3 regions of the Melaminivora sp. genome follow, and region 3 is predicted to be linked to each of the others. Evidence: predicted binding sites of a transcription regulator. Region 3 holds the regulator's gene; each other region holds the start of a gene.
What was found. The regulator FNR, encoded in region 3, switches genes on or off when oxygen is low (the NO sensors DNR and NnrR bind a similar motif). The targets are predictions, from matches to a motif close to TTGATNNNNATCAA.
Positions count from the first base shown of each region.

Region 1: the regulator FNR is predicted to act here: its motif matches at 2,972-2,985, upstream of ubiM (5-demethoxyubiquinol-8 5-hydroxylase UbiM).
Region 2: the regulator FNR is predicted to act here: its motif matches at 1,578-1,591, upstream of dsrO (sulfate reduction electron transfer complex DsrMKJOP subunit DsrO).

Region 1 is NZ_DAMCAM010000012.1:22,210-27,261, forward strand. Features, by position in the region: gene RT051_RS04225 (hypothetical protein) at 1-501, shown strand, start outside; gene RT051_RS04230 (sensor domain-containing diguanylate cyclase) at 621-1,628, opposite strand; gene ubiM (5-demethoxyubiquinol-8 5-hydroxylase UbiM) at 1,638-2,909, opposite strand; gene RT051_RS04240 (DUF6139 family protein) at 3,076-3,315, shown strand; gene RT051_RS04245 (acetoacetate--CoA ligase) at 3,379-5,052, shown strand, end outside.
Region 2 is NZ_DAMCAM010000057.1:4,339-9,390, forward strand. Features, by position in the region: gene nrfD (NrfD/PsrC family molybdoenzyme membrane anchor subunit) at 1-699, opposite strand, end outside; gene dsrO (sulfate reduction electron transfer complex DsrMKJOP subunit DsrO) at 719-1,513, opposite strand; gene putA (trifunctional transcriptional regulator/proline dehydrogenase/L-glutamate gamma-semialdehyde dehydrogenase) at 1,765-5,052, opposite strand, start outside.
Region 3 is NZ_DAMCAM010000033.1:11,195-16,246, reverse strand. Features, by position in the region: gene RT051_RS08920 (DNA polymerase III subunit chi) at 1-420, shown strand, start outside; gene RT051_RS08915 (hypothetical protein) at 417-755, shown strand; gene RT051_RS08910 (branched-chain amino acid ABC transporter substrate-binding protein) at 928-2,055, shown strand; gene fnr (fumarate/nitrate reduction transcriptional regulator Fnr) at 2,161-2,889, opposite strand; gene hemN (oxygen-independent coproporphyrinogen III oxidase) at 3,080-4,462, shown strand; gene RT051_RS08895 (sulfite exporter TauE/SafE family protein) at 4,466-5,052, shown strand, end outside.

The sequences.
Region 1 (5,052 bases), on a different contig from region 3:
ATCAAGCTGGGCGACAAGATCGTCCTCACCAGCAATGACGACTGGGCGAACGTGAGCTGGAGCGGCTCGCTGGCCCAGGCCGGGGGCGCCACCAAGGCCAACAATGGCGCCCTGGTGACCTGCTCGCAGAAGAACAACGACGCGGCCACCCATGCCGCGCTGCTCACCTCCGCCATGTCGGCCACGCTGGACGCCTCGGCGCTCAAGGGCAAGTCGCTCAACGTCTATTCCTGCGACGACGCCGAGTCCATGCAGGGCAAGGAGGTCTTCACCTTCACGCCGCAGGGCACCATCCAGACGTCCGATGGCGACACCGTCTCGGCGGCCGAAGTGGCGCAGCTCTTCAGCCCCGCCGGCCTGACGCGCACTTCCGAGGAAGGCGACAGGATCAACATCAAGGCCGAGGCCTATCGCGTCAGCGACAAGGCCGTCCTGGTGATGAAGGACACGCCCTTGACCGGCAACGACCCCAAGAGCATCGTGGTTGCCGTCGAGAAATAAACCCCGGCCCGCCCCGCAGCGCCCATGCTGCGGAGCCCTCCAGGCCAAAGGCCCGCTCCCGCTAGGGAGCGGGCGTTTTTGCGTCCGTCTGCCGCGAAGCGCCCCGGCCCCGCTTGGCGTCAGCGCCGCGCCTGCTTGACCGCGTACATCGCCTGGTCGGCGTCGTGCAGCGCCTGGCCGGCCGACAGCGCTCCGGGCAGCACGGCGATCGCTCCCACGCTGGCGCCGGCGTAGTCGAAGGACGCGCCCCCGCCCTCGAAGCGGCCCACGGTGGCCGCCGTGATGCGCTCGGCGAAGGCCTGCACGGCAGCGTCCATGTCCTCGGCGGGCGTGGGGCCGGGGCCCATCAGCACGAACTCGTCGCCGCCGTGGCGCGCCACCAGGTCCTGCGAGCGCAGGGCGCCCTGCAGCTGGCGTGCGATGTGGGCCAGGAACAGGTCGCCCACGTCGTGCCCCCAGGTGTCGTTGATGAGCTTGAAGCGGTCCAGGTCCAGGAAGGCCACCAGCACCGTGCTGCCCTCGCGGTTGCTCTGGGCGAGCTGGCGCTGCAGCGCCCGCTCGAAGGCGGGGCGGTTGGGCAGGCCGGTCAGCGCATCGGTGCTGGCGTATTGGCTCAGGCGGCGGTTGGCCTGCACCAGTTCTCCGACCAGCCGCTCGCGCTCGACCTGCTGGGCGATCAGCTGCGCAAACAGCCGGAGCATGTGCAGCACCATCGGCTCCAGCGCACGACGCTTGGCGCTGGCCGCGCACAGCGTGCCGTACAGGCGGTCGTCCGACAGCCGCACCGGCGCGCTGACGTAGGTCTGAATGCCCAGCGCCGCGGCCGCCTGTGAGTCGGCCCAGCAGCCGGCCACGTCCTCGGTCACCGGCCGGCCCTCGTCGAGCGCGCGCTTGCACAGCGTGTCGTGCCAGGGCACGGACAGGCCCTCGGGAATCTCCAGCGCCCCGGCGCGGCTGTTGCGGGCGTACAGCACGTCCTGCCGCCCGCCCTGCAGATCGATGGTGGTGAGGTAGGTGGACTCCAGCCCGGTCACGTCCTGCAGCAGCTCCAGCAGGGGACGGGTCAGCTCCTCCAGCGTGTGGGCGCGCGTAAGCGAGTCGGCCAGTTGTTCGAAGACGGCGGGCATGGCCGCGGATTATCCGTGCGTGCCCGCTCCGCGTGTCGGCCAGGCCGGGCGGCGGCCGGTCAGCTGGCTGACGATGACCGCCTGCAGCGGCGGCAGGCGCATGGCCGCGGCCAGCACCGCCTGGCGCGCGATGCGGGGCAGGGGGCGGGTGTCGGTGTACAGGCGCACGATGGCGTTGGTGCCGGCAAACAGGGGCCAGGCGTGGCGATGGTGGGCGCGGGCGTAGCGCTGCAGCACGCTGGCCGCGCCCAGGTCGGCGCTGTGCTCGCGTGCTTCGGTCAGCACCCGGGTGAGCGTCGCCACGCCGGTCAGGCCCAGGTTGAAGCCATGGGCCGTCACCGGGTGCATGCCCACGGCCGCATCGCCCAGCAGGGCGCAGCGCGCAGCGGCGAACCGGTGCGCATAGACGGCCACCAGCGGATAGGCATGGCGCTCGCCCACCAGCTGCAGGGCGCCCAGGCGGTGCTGGAACTGCGCGGCCACGCTGGCCGCATAGGCCTCGGGCGCCAGCGCCAGCAGCTCCCGGGCCTGGGTGCTGTCGGCGGTGACCACGGCCGAGCACATCGGCGCGCCATCCACCGGGTCGTCCGGCAGGGGCAGCACGGCCAGCGTGCGCTCGTAGCCGAAGCACTCGTGCGCCACCTCGTCGTGGGGCCGCTCGCAGCGCATGCGGCAGACGATGACGGTGCGCCCGAAGTCGGTCATGGCTGCGCCCAGGCCCAGCTGGCGGCGTGTGGCCGACAGGCGGCTGTCGGCGGCCACCACCAGGGGCGCGCGCAGCAGGCGGGCCTGGTCCTGCCCCGCCGTCAGGTATTCGACCTCGGCGCAGGCCGCCCGCGTGGCCACGTGCTGCACGCGCGCGCCGGTGACCACGCGCACGCCGGGCGTGCTGGCGGCGACCTCGTAGGCCGTGCGGCGCAGCGCATGGTTGGGCACGATCCAGCCCAGGTGGCCGGCGCCCGTGCCGCCGGCGTGCAGGTGCAGCGAGCCACGCCGGCCCACGGGGCCGTCGTGCACATCGGCGGCGCGCAGCAGGCCGACCTCATGGCCGGCCAGGCGCTGCCAGCTGCCCAGGCGCTGCAGCGTGGCCACGCTCGGGTGGGTCAGGGCGATCTCGCGGCCGTCGGGCGCGGGCCGGGCAAGCTGCTCCTCGACCTGCTGCTCCAGCACGGTGGCGCTCAGGCCCGCCTGGGCCACGCTGGCCGCCAGCGACAGCCCGGCCGGGCCACCGCCCACGATGAGAAGGTCGCAGTCCAGGGAAGAGTCGTCGGCACGGGTCATGGTCGGGGGCTGAAAGCAAGCAAAGGGCGGGCGCCATTGTCGGCCTGCGCACGGCGCGTGGCTTGCCTTGCGTCAAGGGGCGGGCCACGCGGTGCGTTCCTACGCCCGCGCCGACGGGCCACCCTTAGAGTGGGCAGTCCAGCAACAGCCGAGCAAAGGACCTGACATGCGCGTGGACATCTACCGCCGACCCGAGCCCGAGGGGCGCTTCTCCCACTTGGTCGTGCCCGAGGGCAAACCCATCCCCCAGGAGGCCACCAACACCGACTGGAGCAGCGAGCAGCGCGGTGTGGAGATGGACGAGGGCCAGGAGCACTGGGAGGAGCTGGGCATCCCCGAGCCCGGCCGCCAGCTGCGCGACAAGGGCTACGCCATCACCAGCGTCGAGGAGCAGCCGCGCTCCTGACCCCCTGCCGGCGCTGTCGCCAACTGCGCAGCGCGGATAAGCCGCTGGCGCTACGCTCCTGCCATGGAGACAACGAACGCCCCACCCCCGTCCCCTCCCACCCGCGGTGGTCGCGTGCCCCGCATCCGCCGCTACCAGGAATGGCTGCAGACGCGCCACGGCCTCGTGTTCGAGGACTACGACGCGCTGTGGCGCTGGTCGGTCACCGACCTGGACGCCTTCTGGCAGAGCATCTGGGATTACTTCGACCTGCAGTCGCCCACGCCGCACACGGCCGTGCTGGCAAGGAACGTGCTGCCCGGAGCGCAGTGGTTTCCGGGTGCGCAGGCCAGCTACGCGCGCCAGGTGTTGCGCCATGTCGATGCGGCACACGCCGCCGGCCAGCCGGCGCTGATCGCGCGCAATGAGCGTGGTGACCGGCGCGAGCTGTCCTGGCCCGAGCTGCGCCGCCAGGTGGTGGCGCTGGCGCTGCACCTGCAGGACTGCGGCGTGCAGCCGGGCGACCGCGTGGCCGCCTACCTGCCCAACCTGCCCGAGACCATCGTCGCCTTCCTGGCCTGCGCCAGCGTGGGCGCGGTCTGGAGCGTGTGCGCGCCCGACATGGGCACGCATGCCGTGCTCGACCGCCTGCGCCAGATCGCCCCGAGTGTGCTGATCGCCGTTGACGGCATCACCTACGCCGGGCGCACGCAGGACCGCAGCGCCGTGGTGCAGGAGCTGCTGGCCGGCCTGCCCAGCGTGCGCCACACGGTGCTGCTGCGCCAGCCAGGCGCTACAGAAAACATAGCTGTAGCCCAAGACTGGGAGCGGATCACTGCCCGAAACGATGCCCAGGTCGCGGCTTTCGAGCCGCTGTGGCTGCCTTTCGACCACCCGCTGTGGATCGTCTATTCCAGCGGCACCACCGGCCTGCCCAAGCCCATCGTGCATGGCCACGGCGGCATGGTGCTGGTCATGCTGCAGCTGGGTGGGCTGCACAACGACGTGGGCTGCAGCTACGACCCCGAGACCCTGGGCGAGCGCTTCCACTGGTACAGCACCACCGGCTGGGTCATGTGGAACGCCCAGGTCGGCGGCCTGCTGTCGGGCACGACCTGCGTGCTCTACGACGGCAGCCCCGCCGGCAGCCGCGAGCAGCCCGACTGGACGGTGCTGTGGCGCATGGCCGCCGAAACCGGCGTCACCTTCTTCGGCGCCGGCGCGGCCTTCTATGCCGGCTGCATGAAGGCCGGCATCGCGCCGGCCGACTGCGGCGACCTGCGCGCCATCCGCGCGCTGGGCAGCACGGGTTCGCCCCTGGCCGCCGAAGTGCAGCAGTGGGGCACGGACTTCATGGCCGCGGCGGGCGTGCCCGATATCTGGTGGGCCAACATCTCGGGCGGCACGGACTTTGCTGGCGCCTTCCTAGGCGGCCAGCGCGAGCTGGCGCAGCAGCCCGGCCGCCTGCAGTGCCGCATGCTGGGCGCGGCGGTCGAGGCCTGGGACGAGGAGGGTCGTCCGGTGCTGGACGCCGTGGGCGAGCTGGTCTGCACCCAGCCCATCCCGTCCATGCCGCTGTTCCTGTGGGGCGACGAGGACGGCAGCCGCTACCGCGCCAGCTATTTCGAGATGTACCCGCCCGGCCACGGGCGCCGGCCCGGCGGGGGCGACGCCGGCCCCGAGGCCGGCAGCGTCTGGCGCCACGGCGACTGGATCTGCATCGGCTCGGCCGCGCAGCCCGGCTGCATCATCTACGGG
Region 2 (5,052 bases), on a different contig from region 3:
GGTGGCCAGGCGCAGGGCCTCGCCAAACGACGGGTGCAGGCCGGCCGCGCCGGTGGCGGCCCAGCCCAGGGTGGCCAGCGCCAGCGCCGCGGCCAGCCACAGGCCGATGGCGCGCAGCAGCTGCAGTGCGGAGGCCCCCGGGCGCTGGGTGGCGGGCAGGAAGCGCTCGAGCACGAAGGCCACGCCCACGGCGGCCAGCCAGCCGGTCAGCGCCAGGTTGACGGGCACCCACAGCGTGTTCCACAGCGGGCGCGCGCGCACCACCATGACCTCGGCACCGGTGTAGGCGGTGATGCTGAGCGCCGACAGCACCAGGAGCGGTGCCAGCAGCCGCATCCAGGACAGGCGGCCCAGCCACCAGGCCGCGCACATGGCCAGCGCCAGCGCCACGAAGGCCGGCAGCAGCAGCGCGCCGATGCTCATCCACGACCAGGGCGTGAAGTACGCATAGAAGTGCCAGAAGCGAAACGGCTGGTGCAGGTCGGCCAGCAGCGACACCGGCGCGGCAATGGCGGTGACGGCCAGCACCAGCACGGCCGCGGGCAGCAGGCGGCGCAGGCGCGAGGCCGCATCGCCAAAGACGCAGGCCGACACCAGCAGCGCCGCGCCGGTGGCCACGCCCGCCAGAAAGAAATACTGCACGGCCCAGGGCAGCCAGGCCGCCTCGTAGTGCGGGGTGAGCAGTTCGATGATCTGCATGTGAATCTCTCCCTGGGGGTCAGTGGTCGGACACCAGGCGCACGCTGGCCTGGCCGGAGACGCCGTTGACGAATTCGTCGGGCAGGCCGATGTAGAACACGCGCGGCTCGGTCTTCATGCCGGGTTTGAGCACCTTGACGCCCTCCTCGTGCGCGGCCATGCGGCGGTTGATCTCGCTGCCCGGGTCGTTCAGGTCGCCAATCACGCGCGCGCCGCCCACGCAGCTCTCCACGCAGGCCGGCAGCAAGCCGACCTCCAGCCGGTGCTCGCAGAAGGTGCACTTGTCGGCGGTCTGGGTCTCATGGTTGATGAAGCGCGCGTCATACGGGCAGGCCTGCACGCAGTAGCCGCAGCCCACGCAGCGCTCGTTGTCCACCAGCACGATGCCGTCGGTACGCTGGAAGGTGGCCTGCACGGGGCAGACGGGCACGCAGGGCGGCTCCTCGCAGTGGTTGCACAGGCGCGGCAGGCTGACCATGGCCGGCATGCTGCCGTCGGGCTTGTCGATCTCGTACTGCAGCACCGTGGTGCGGAACTGCCCGATGGGCGGCTGGTTCTCCACCGAGCAGCTCACGGTGCAGGCCTGGCAGCCGATGCATTTGCGGATGTCCACCAGCATGCCAAAGCGCTTGCCCTCCATGCCGGGACGGCGCGGCGGCTGCGTGGTGCCGGGCAGGCTGACGGCCGCCGCCGGGCCGGCCGCAGCGGTGAGGCCAAAGGCCGTGGCCAGGCCGACCAGGTCTTGCAAGAAGGTGCGCTTGGCCTTTTGCACGGCGGGCGGGGCGCTGTGTGAAATGGTGGTGGGTTCCTGCATAGGGGTTTCCTCGATATTTATTTATCGCGTGATATTCATTATTCTCACGCGGCGCATTTGATTATTGACTCGGATCAAATAACCAAGTTATTCGATTCATTAATAAATCAAAAAAAAACTTTGTATATTAAAGTTTTAAAATTAAGCGCATATTAAATACAGCCAACTATCGAGCAACACGGGAAAAGCCGTCCCGGCCATGCGCCAAACTGCCGAGAGTCATGCGGCAGCCGCATGACCTGGCGAACGCCTCAGTCCATGGCCATCAGGCTGGCGTTGCCGCCCGCGGCCGTGGTGTTGATGCTGGTGGCGCGCTCGCGCACGAGGCGCAGCAGGGCGGCTGGGGCCTGCCCCGGTTCGCGCAGCGCCGCCAGGGCCAGCAGAGCGCCTGGGCGGGCGGCCAGCGTCTGCTGCAGCGCCAGCGCGGCGCTGGCGTCGCCGCCGTGCAGCACGGCATCGAACGACTCCCGCTCCCAGTCCTGCGTGAGGGCGATGCGCTCGCGCACCGGGCCAGGCAGGCCGCTGGCGAGCGCTTGCGCCGAGCTGGGCCACAGCGCCTGGCTGCCGGCGGCCAGCACGGTGGCCAGCTGCAGCAGGCGGCCGTCGTCGTCTTCGGCCAGGCACAGCACGCGCTCGCGCGGCAGCAGGTGGTAGAGGTTCTTCTCGCCCGTCGGCCCGGGCAGCTCGGCGCCCAGGCCGGCGCAGCTGGCCTGCTCCAGCGCCGCGCAGGCCGCGTGCAGGGCCGGGCGGTGCTGCGCCTGCGCCCAGGCGCGCAGGGCGTCCAGCGGGGCCAGCCGCTGCGCCCGGTGCTCATCAGGCAGCAACCCGGCGGCCGAGGCGGGCAGGGCGTCGCGCGCCGCTTCGGCCGGGTGACGCGCGAGCAGGCGCAGCAGATACAGGGGCCCGCCCGCCTTGGGGCCCGTGCCCGACAGGCCCTCGCCGCCAAAGGGCTGCACGCCCACCACGGCGCCGACCATGTTGCGGTTCACGTACAGGTTGCCCGCCCGCGCCTGCGCGGCCACCTGCGCCACCCGCTCGTCGATGCGCGTGTGCACGCCCTGCGTCAGGCCGTAGCCCGTGGCGCCGATCTTCGCGAGCAGGTCGTCCAGCCGCTCGCGGGCGTAGCGCACCACGTGCAGCACCGGCCCGAAGACCTCGCCGCCCAGTTCGTCCACGCTCGCCAGCTCGATCAGCGTGGGCGCGACGAAGGTGCCCACGGCGGCGCCGTCCAGGGGCGCCTGGAAGAGGGCGTGCCCTTCGGCACGGCGCCGGGCGATGTAGTCCCGCAGGGACTGCCGCGCCGCGGCGTCGATGACCGGGCCCACGTCGGTCGCCAGCAGGGCCGGATCGCCCGTGCGCAGCTCCAGCATGGCGCCGCGCAGCATGGCCAGCAGGCGCGTGGCGCAGTCCTCCTGCACGCACAGCACGCGCAGGGCCGAGCAGCGCTGGCCGGCACTGTCGAAGGCCGAGGCGAGCACGTCGGCCACGGCCTGCTCGGTCAGCGCCGAGGAGTCCACCACCAGGGCGTTTTGCCCGCCCGTCTCCGCGACCAGCACGACGGGCTGGCCCGCCGGGCCCAGGCGCTCCGCCAGCGTCTGTTGCAGCAGGCGTGCGACCTCGGTCGAGCCGGTGAACAGTACGCCCATGACGCGCGCATCGGCCACCAGCTGCGCGCCCACGGTTTCGCCCCGGCCGGGCAGCAGCTGCACGGCGCCTTGCGGCACGCCCGCACGGTGCAGCAGCCGCACGGCCTGCCAGGCCACCAGGGGCGTCTGCTCGGCCGGCTTGGCCAGCACCACGTTGCCAGCCGCCAGCGCCGCCGCCACCTGACCCAGGAAGATGGCCAGCGGAAAGTTCCACGGGCTGATGCAGGCCACCAGCCCGAGGGGCGTGTGCGTGGCGTTGTCGAACTGCGCCTGCACCTGCGCGGCGTAGTAGCGCAGGAAGTCCACCGCCTCGCGCACCTCGGCCACGGCGTTGGCGCAGGTCTTGCCGGCCTCGCGCACCAGCAGCGGCAGAAAGGACGAGACCCTCTCCGCCTCCAGCAGATCGGCCGCGCGGCGCAGCAGCTGGGCGCGCTGCGCCGGCGGCGTGGCCGACCAGGCGGGCAGCGCCTGCTGCGCCGCGGTCAGCGCCGCATCGACCGCGCCGGCGTTCGCTTCGCGCACCTGGCCGACCACGTCCGCCGGGTCGGCGGGGTTGCACACAGGGGCCGCGGTGCTGCCCTCTGAAAAGAGAGCAGAGGGTCGTTTCAGGGCAAGGGTTTGAGCGGTGTTTGGCTCTGCATCGCCCAGGCCGCCGGCCACCAGCGGTCCGGCAAAAAAGGGCTCGGCCCGGCTGGCCGCCAGAGCCCGGCCCACGCTGGCGAGCACTGGCTCGGCCGCCAGGTCCAGCCCGTGCGCATTCGTGCGCGCCGCGCCGTAGAGCGCCACGGGCAGGGGAATGCGCGGATGCGGCAGGCCCGGCGTGCCCGTGCGAGCGGCCTGCGCATGGACGGCCGCGACCGGGTCCTCGACCAGGGTCTCGGGCGCCACCGCGGTGTCGGCCACGCGGTGCACGAAGGAGGTGTTGGCGCCGTTCTCCAGCAGCCGGCGCACCAGGTAGGCCAGCAGCGTCTCATGCGTGCCTACCGGGGCGTAGATGCGGCAGGGCCGCTCGGCCACCACCTGTGCATACAGCGGCTCGCCCATGCCGTGCAGGCACTGGAACTCGTACTGCCCCGGCCACCAGTGCGCCGGCCCGGCCATTTCCCAGACGGCAGCCACCGTGTGGGCGTTGTGCGTGGCGAACTGGGGATAGATGGCGTCGGGCGCGGCCAGCAGCCGCCGGGCGCAGGCGAGGTAGGACACATCGGTGTGCGCCTTGCGCGTGTACACGGGGTAGTCCTGCAGCCCGTCCACCTGGGCGCGCTTGATCTCGCTGTCCCAGTAGGCGCCCTTGACCAGGCGCACCATCAGCCGGTGGCCGCTGGCGCGTGCCAGCGCGACGAGGTGGTCGATGACGAAGGGGCAGCGCTTCTGGTAGGCCTGCACGACGAAGCCCAGGCCGTCGAAGCCGGCAAGCGAGGGCTCATGGCACAGCCGCTCCAGCAGGTCCAGTGACAGCTCCAGCCGGTCGGCCTCTTCGGCGTCGATGTTCAGGCCGATGCCGTAGCGCCGCGCCAGCTGCGCCAGCTGCAGCAGGCGCGGGTACAGCTCGTCCATGACGCGCTGCCACTGCGCCCGGGCGTAGCGCGGATGCAGCGCGCTCAGCTTGATCGAGATGCCGGGGCCGTCCAGCACGCCGCGCCCGGCGCCGGCCCGGCCGATGGCGTCCATGGAATCGATATAGGCCTGCAGGTAGCGCGCCGCGTCGCCGGCGGTGAGGGCGGCCTCGCCCAGCATGTCGTAGGAATGGCGAAAGCCGCGCGCCTGCAGGTGCATGGCGCGCTCGAGCGCCTGGGCGATGGTCTCGCCCATGACGAACTGCTCGCCCATCAGGCGCATGGCCACGTCCACCCCCTTGCGGATGAGCGGCTCGCCGCCGCGCGCGGTGAGCCG
Region 3 (5,052 bases):
CACTTCAACGCACCGGATAGGTTCGGGCACATCTGCCGCGTGGTCCGCAAGGCGCTGCGCCAGGATGCCCGGATTGTCATCGCGGGAGACCGAAAGGCCTTGCTGCGCCTTGATCGCATGCTATGGTTTTTGGAGCCTTCCGACTTCGTCGCCCACTGTCTGGAAGACGCTGCCGCCGACGTCGTGGAAGCGTCGCCGGTGCTGCTCACCGAGACGCCACTCGCGTGCAGCCACCGGCAGGTGCTGATCAACGCGGGCGAGGGCGTGCCTGAGGGCTTTGCCGAGTTCGCCCGCGTGATCGAGGTGGTGCCGCAGGCCGACCCGCAGGAGCGTGCCCAGGCGCGCCAGCGCTGGCGCCAGTACCAGGCCGGCGGCTTTGCCATCGTGCGCCACGACCTGGTGGGCGGGGCGCGCGAATGACCCAGCCACCGCGCACGCCGCCGCGCTTCGTCCCCACCCTCACGGAGGTGGTGCATCTTCCGGCGGAGGACGGCGCGCCCGCGCCGGCCGCCCCCGCCACGGCGGCGCTGCAGCTGCCCGTGGCAGCCGACGGCCTGCAGGAGGACATGGTGCACCGCCTGATGCAGCGCGTGGACCTGGTCCTGGAGCACAGGCTCGCCGAGGCCATCGCCCTGGTCATCGAGGAGCAGACGCGCTCCATCGGCACGCGCCTGCGCGAGGAGGTCGAGACCGTGGTGCGCCAGTCCGTCTATGAAGCCGTGGCCGAGGAATTGACGAAAAACTGCCGCCCCTGAACCGGCGCTGGCCGGGCACTGAAACACGTTCCAAAGCGATGACAGGGTATATCCCGGTGTGGTATCGGCGTGATTTTCTCGTGTTCCCTAGTGTGGGCGGTTTTGAACTGCGATATGTTTCTGCGCGTTGTCACGCAACGCCACTTCCAGCAATGAAGGATCGGAGACATCTATGCAATTGAAGTTGAAACTGACCGTGGTGGCCGCCATTGCGGCCATCGCCGGCATGACCCACGCCCAAGAGGTGGTGAAAATCGGTCACGTGGCGCCCGTGTCCGGGGCCCAGGCGCACTACGGCAAGGACAACGAGAACGGCGCCCGCATGGCGATCGAGGAGCTCAACGCCCAGGGCGTGACCATCGGCGGCAAGAAGGTCAGGTTCGAGCTGCTGGCCGAGGATGACGCGGCCGACCCCAAGCAGGGCACGGCGGCGGCGCAGAAGCTGTGCGACGCCAAGGCCGCCGGCGTGGTGGGCCACCTCAATTCGGGCACCACGATTCCCGCGGCCAAGGTCTACAACGACTGCGGCATCCCGCACGTCACGGGCGCGGCCACCAACCCCAACCTGACCAAGCCCGGCTACAAGACCACGTTCCGCATCATCGCCAACGACAACGCCCTGGGCGCGGGGGTCGCGGCCTATGCCAGCGACACGCTCAAGCTCAAGACGGTGGCCGTGGTCGATGACCGCACGGCCTATGGCCAGGGTCTGGCCAACGTGTTCAAGCGGGTGGCGGCCGAGAAGGGCATGAAGGTGGTCGACGAGCAGTTCACCACCGACAAGGCCACCGACTTCATGGCCATCCTCACGGCCATCAAGGCCAAGAACCCGGACGCCATCTTCTTCGGCGGCATGGACCCGCAGGCCGGCCCCATGCTCCGGCAGATGGAGCAGCTCGGCATGGGCAACGTGAAGTATTTCGGTGGCGACGGCCTGTGCACGACCGAGATCGCCAAGCTGACCGCGGGCGCCAAGACCCTGTCGAACGTGGTGTGCGCCGAAGGCGGCGCGTCGCTGGCCAAGATGCCCGGCGGCATGGCCTGGAAGGCCAAGTACGACGCCAAGTACCCTGGCCAGTACCAGATCTACAGCCCCTACACCTACGACGCCACCATGCTGCTGGTCGACGCCATGAAGCGCGCCGGCTCGTGGGATCCGAAGGTTTACATCCCGGAGTTGCTCAAGTCCAGTTACAAGGGTGTGACGGCCAACATCGCCTTCGAGTCCAATGGCGAGATGAAGAACCCCGCGATCACGCTCTACCACTATCCCGACGGGAAGAAGACCCCCCTCAACTGAGCGGGAACGGCAGCCCCGGCGGCCAGCGCCGCCCGGGCTGCAAACGCAAAAAAAGGCAATGCGCAGGCATTGCCTTTTTGCGTTCCGGGCAGCGCCGGCCGAGGGTCAGTGGCAGGCCTGCTGGCTGTTGACGATGCGCTTGAGGGCGTTGGTGTCGATGATGCGCACGTGGCGCTGCTTGACTTCGACGATGCCTTCCTCGACGAATTTCGAGAAAGTGCGACTCACCGTTTCAAGCTTCAGGCCCAGGTAGCTGCCGATCTCCTCGCGCGTCATGCGCAGGACCAGCTCCGACTGCGAAAAACCACGCGCGTGCAGGCGCTGTACCAGGTTCAGCAGGAAAGCCGCCAGCCGCTCTTCGGCACGCATGCTGCCCAGCAGCAGCATGACGCCGTGCTCGCGCACGATTTCGCGGCTCATGATCTTGTGCACATGCGTCTGCAGGGCGTTGATCTCGCGCGAGAGCTCCTCGACCCGGTCGAAGGGCATGACGCAGACCTCCGCGTCCTCCAGCGCCACCGCGTCGCAGGTATGGTGGTCGTTGACGATGCCGTCCAGGCCGATGATCTCCCCGGCCATCTGGAATCCCGTCACCTGGTCGCGCCCGTCCTCGGTGGCCACGCAGGTCTTGAAGAAGCCCGTGCGGATGGCGTAGAGCGAGGTGAAAGGGTCGCCATTGCGAAACAGGTTGCCGCCGCGCTTGACCTTGCGCCGAACGGCGACGATCTCGTCCAGGCGCTTGAGCTGCTGCTCGTCCAGGCCCACCGGCATGCACAGCTCGCGCAGGTTGCAGTTGGAGCAAGCAACCTTGATGGCTTGAAGGTTGGGAGACATGGGTACCCTGGTCATGGCGCTAGCTTACATCCGAACGCTGCAAGGCCTGCGAAAGTCGCAGGCACGCGCACGTGCTTTGATCCAGGGCGAATTGTCATTTCGCAGACATTGGGTCCTCTTGATCGAAATCAAGGACGCTCGGGCGCCAGCTGGGGCACAGTGCCCGACTCACCCTGAGGAATTACCCCCTATGACCGTTGTCACCACCGAACTGCTGCGACGCTTCGACGTTCCAGGGCCACGCTATACCTCCTACCCCACGGCGGATCGTTTCGTGGAAGCCTTCGGCGAAGAGGAATACGTGCTGGCCCTGCAGCAGCGCCGGGTGGGATCGGTGGGCAAAGCGATGCCGCTGTCGCTGTACGTCCACATTCCGTTCTGCCAATCCCTCTGCTATTACTGCGCGTGCAACAAGATCATCACGCGCCACCCCGAGCGCGCCGAGGTCTATCTGCGCTACCTGAGCCGCGAGATCGACCTGCATACCGCGCACTGCGGCGTGGGACAGCAGGTGAGCCAGCTGCATTTCGGCGGCGGCACGCCCACGTTCCTGTCCGACGAAGGCCTGCGCGAGCTGATGGCCATGCTCAAGCGCAGCTTCACGCTGGTGCCGGGCGGCGAATACTCCATCGAGGTCGATCCGCGCACCGTGGACGAGTCGCGCCTGGCCCTGCTGGCCGAGCTCGGCTTCAACCGCCTGAGCTTCGGCGTGCAGGACTTCGACCCCGAAGTGCAGAAGGCAGTGCACCGCGTGCAGCCGGCCGAGCAGGTGTTCTCCCTCATCGAGAGCTCGCGCCGCCTGGGGTTCGAGTCCGTGAACGTGGACCTGATCTACGGCCTGCCCCGGCAGACGCCCGAATCATTCGAGCGCACGCTGGGGCAGGTCTCCGAGCTGCGGCCGGATCGCATCGCGCTCTACGCCTACGCCCACCTGCCCGAGCGCTTCAAGGCGCAGCGGCGCATCATCACGGCCGAGCTGCCCATGGCCTCGGCCAAGCTTTCCATGCTGGCGCAGGCCCTGGAGGTGTTCGAGGGCGCGGGCTATGTCTATGTGGGCATGGACCACTTCGCCCTGCCGCAGGACTCGCTGGCGGTGGCCAAGCGCCAGGGCCGGCTGCACCGCAACTTCCAGGGCTACAGCACCCAGCCGGACTGCGACCTGATCGGCCTGGGGGTGTCGGCCATCGGCCGCATCGGCGCCACGTACAGCCAGAACGTCAAGACGCTGGACGAGTACTACGATGCCATCAACCAGGGGCGCCTCCCTATCGCGCGTGGCCTGGCGCTGACGAAGGACGACCTGGTGCGCCGCTCGGTCATCATGGCGCTGATGTGCCAGGGCGAAGTGCTGTTCGAGCCCATGGAGGCCGCCTGGCTGATCGACTTTCGCAGCTATTTCGAGCCCGAACTGCAGCAACTCGAGGAGATGGCCGGGCAGGGCCTGGTCAAGCTGGCCGACGACGGCGTGCAGGTCACCGAGCTGGGCTGGTACTTCGTGCGCGGCGTCGCCATGGCGTTCGATAAATATCTGCAGGCCAACCGGAACCGCGCGCGCTTCTCCCGGATCATCTGATCCATGTTCCTCACGCTTGCGTCCACCGTCTTCCTGATGGGCCTGGTGGGTGGTACGCACTGCCTTGCCATGTGCGCCGGGCCCTGCGGCGCAGTGATAGGGGCAGGGGGACGCCCTGCCGCCCCGGGCGAACCTCAGGTGATCCACTGGCTGCCGCGCCGCCCGGTGCTGGGCCGCACGCTGGCCTTCCACGTCGGGCGCCTGGCGGGCTATGGCACCGCCGGTGGTGCCGCAGCCTTCGCCATGGACCAGCTGGCCTGGCTGGGCCAGCACAGCAGCGCACTGCGGCCGCTGTGGACCATGACGCATGTGCTCATCATCGCCTGGGGCCTCATGATGCTGCTGCAGGCACGCCAGCCCGCCTGGATAGAGAGCGCCGGCCGCACCGTGTGGGCGCGCGTGCAGCCCCTGGTGGCACGCCCGGGCGGACTGTTTTTCACCGGCATGGCCTGGGCATTGCTGCCCTGCGGGCTGCTTTACACCGCGCTGCTCACCGCTGCCCTGAGCGGCAGCGTGGCGCGTGGCGCGGCCAGCATGGTGCTGTTTGGCATCGGCAGCGGCCTGTGGCTGGTGGCGGGCCCCGCGGCCTG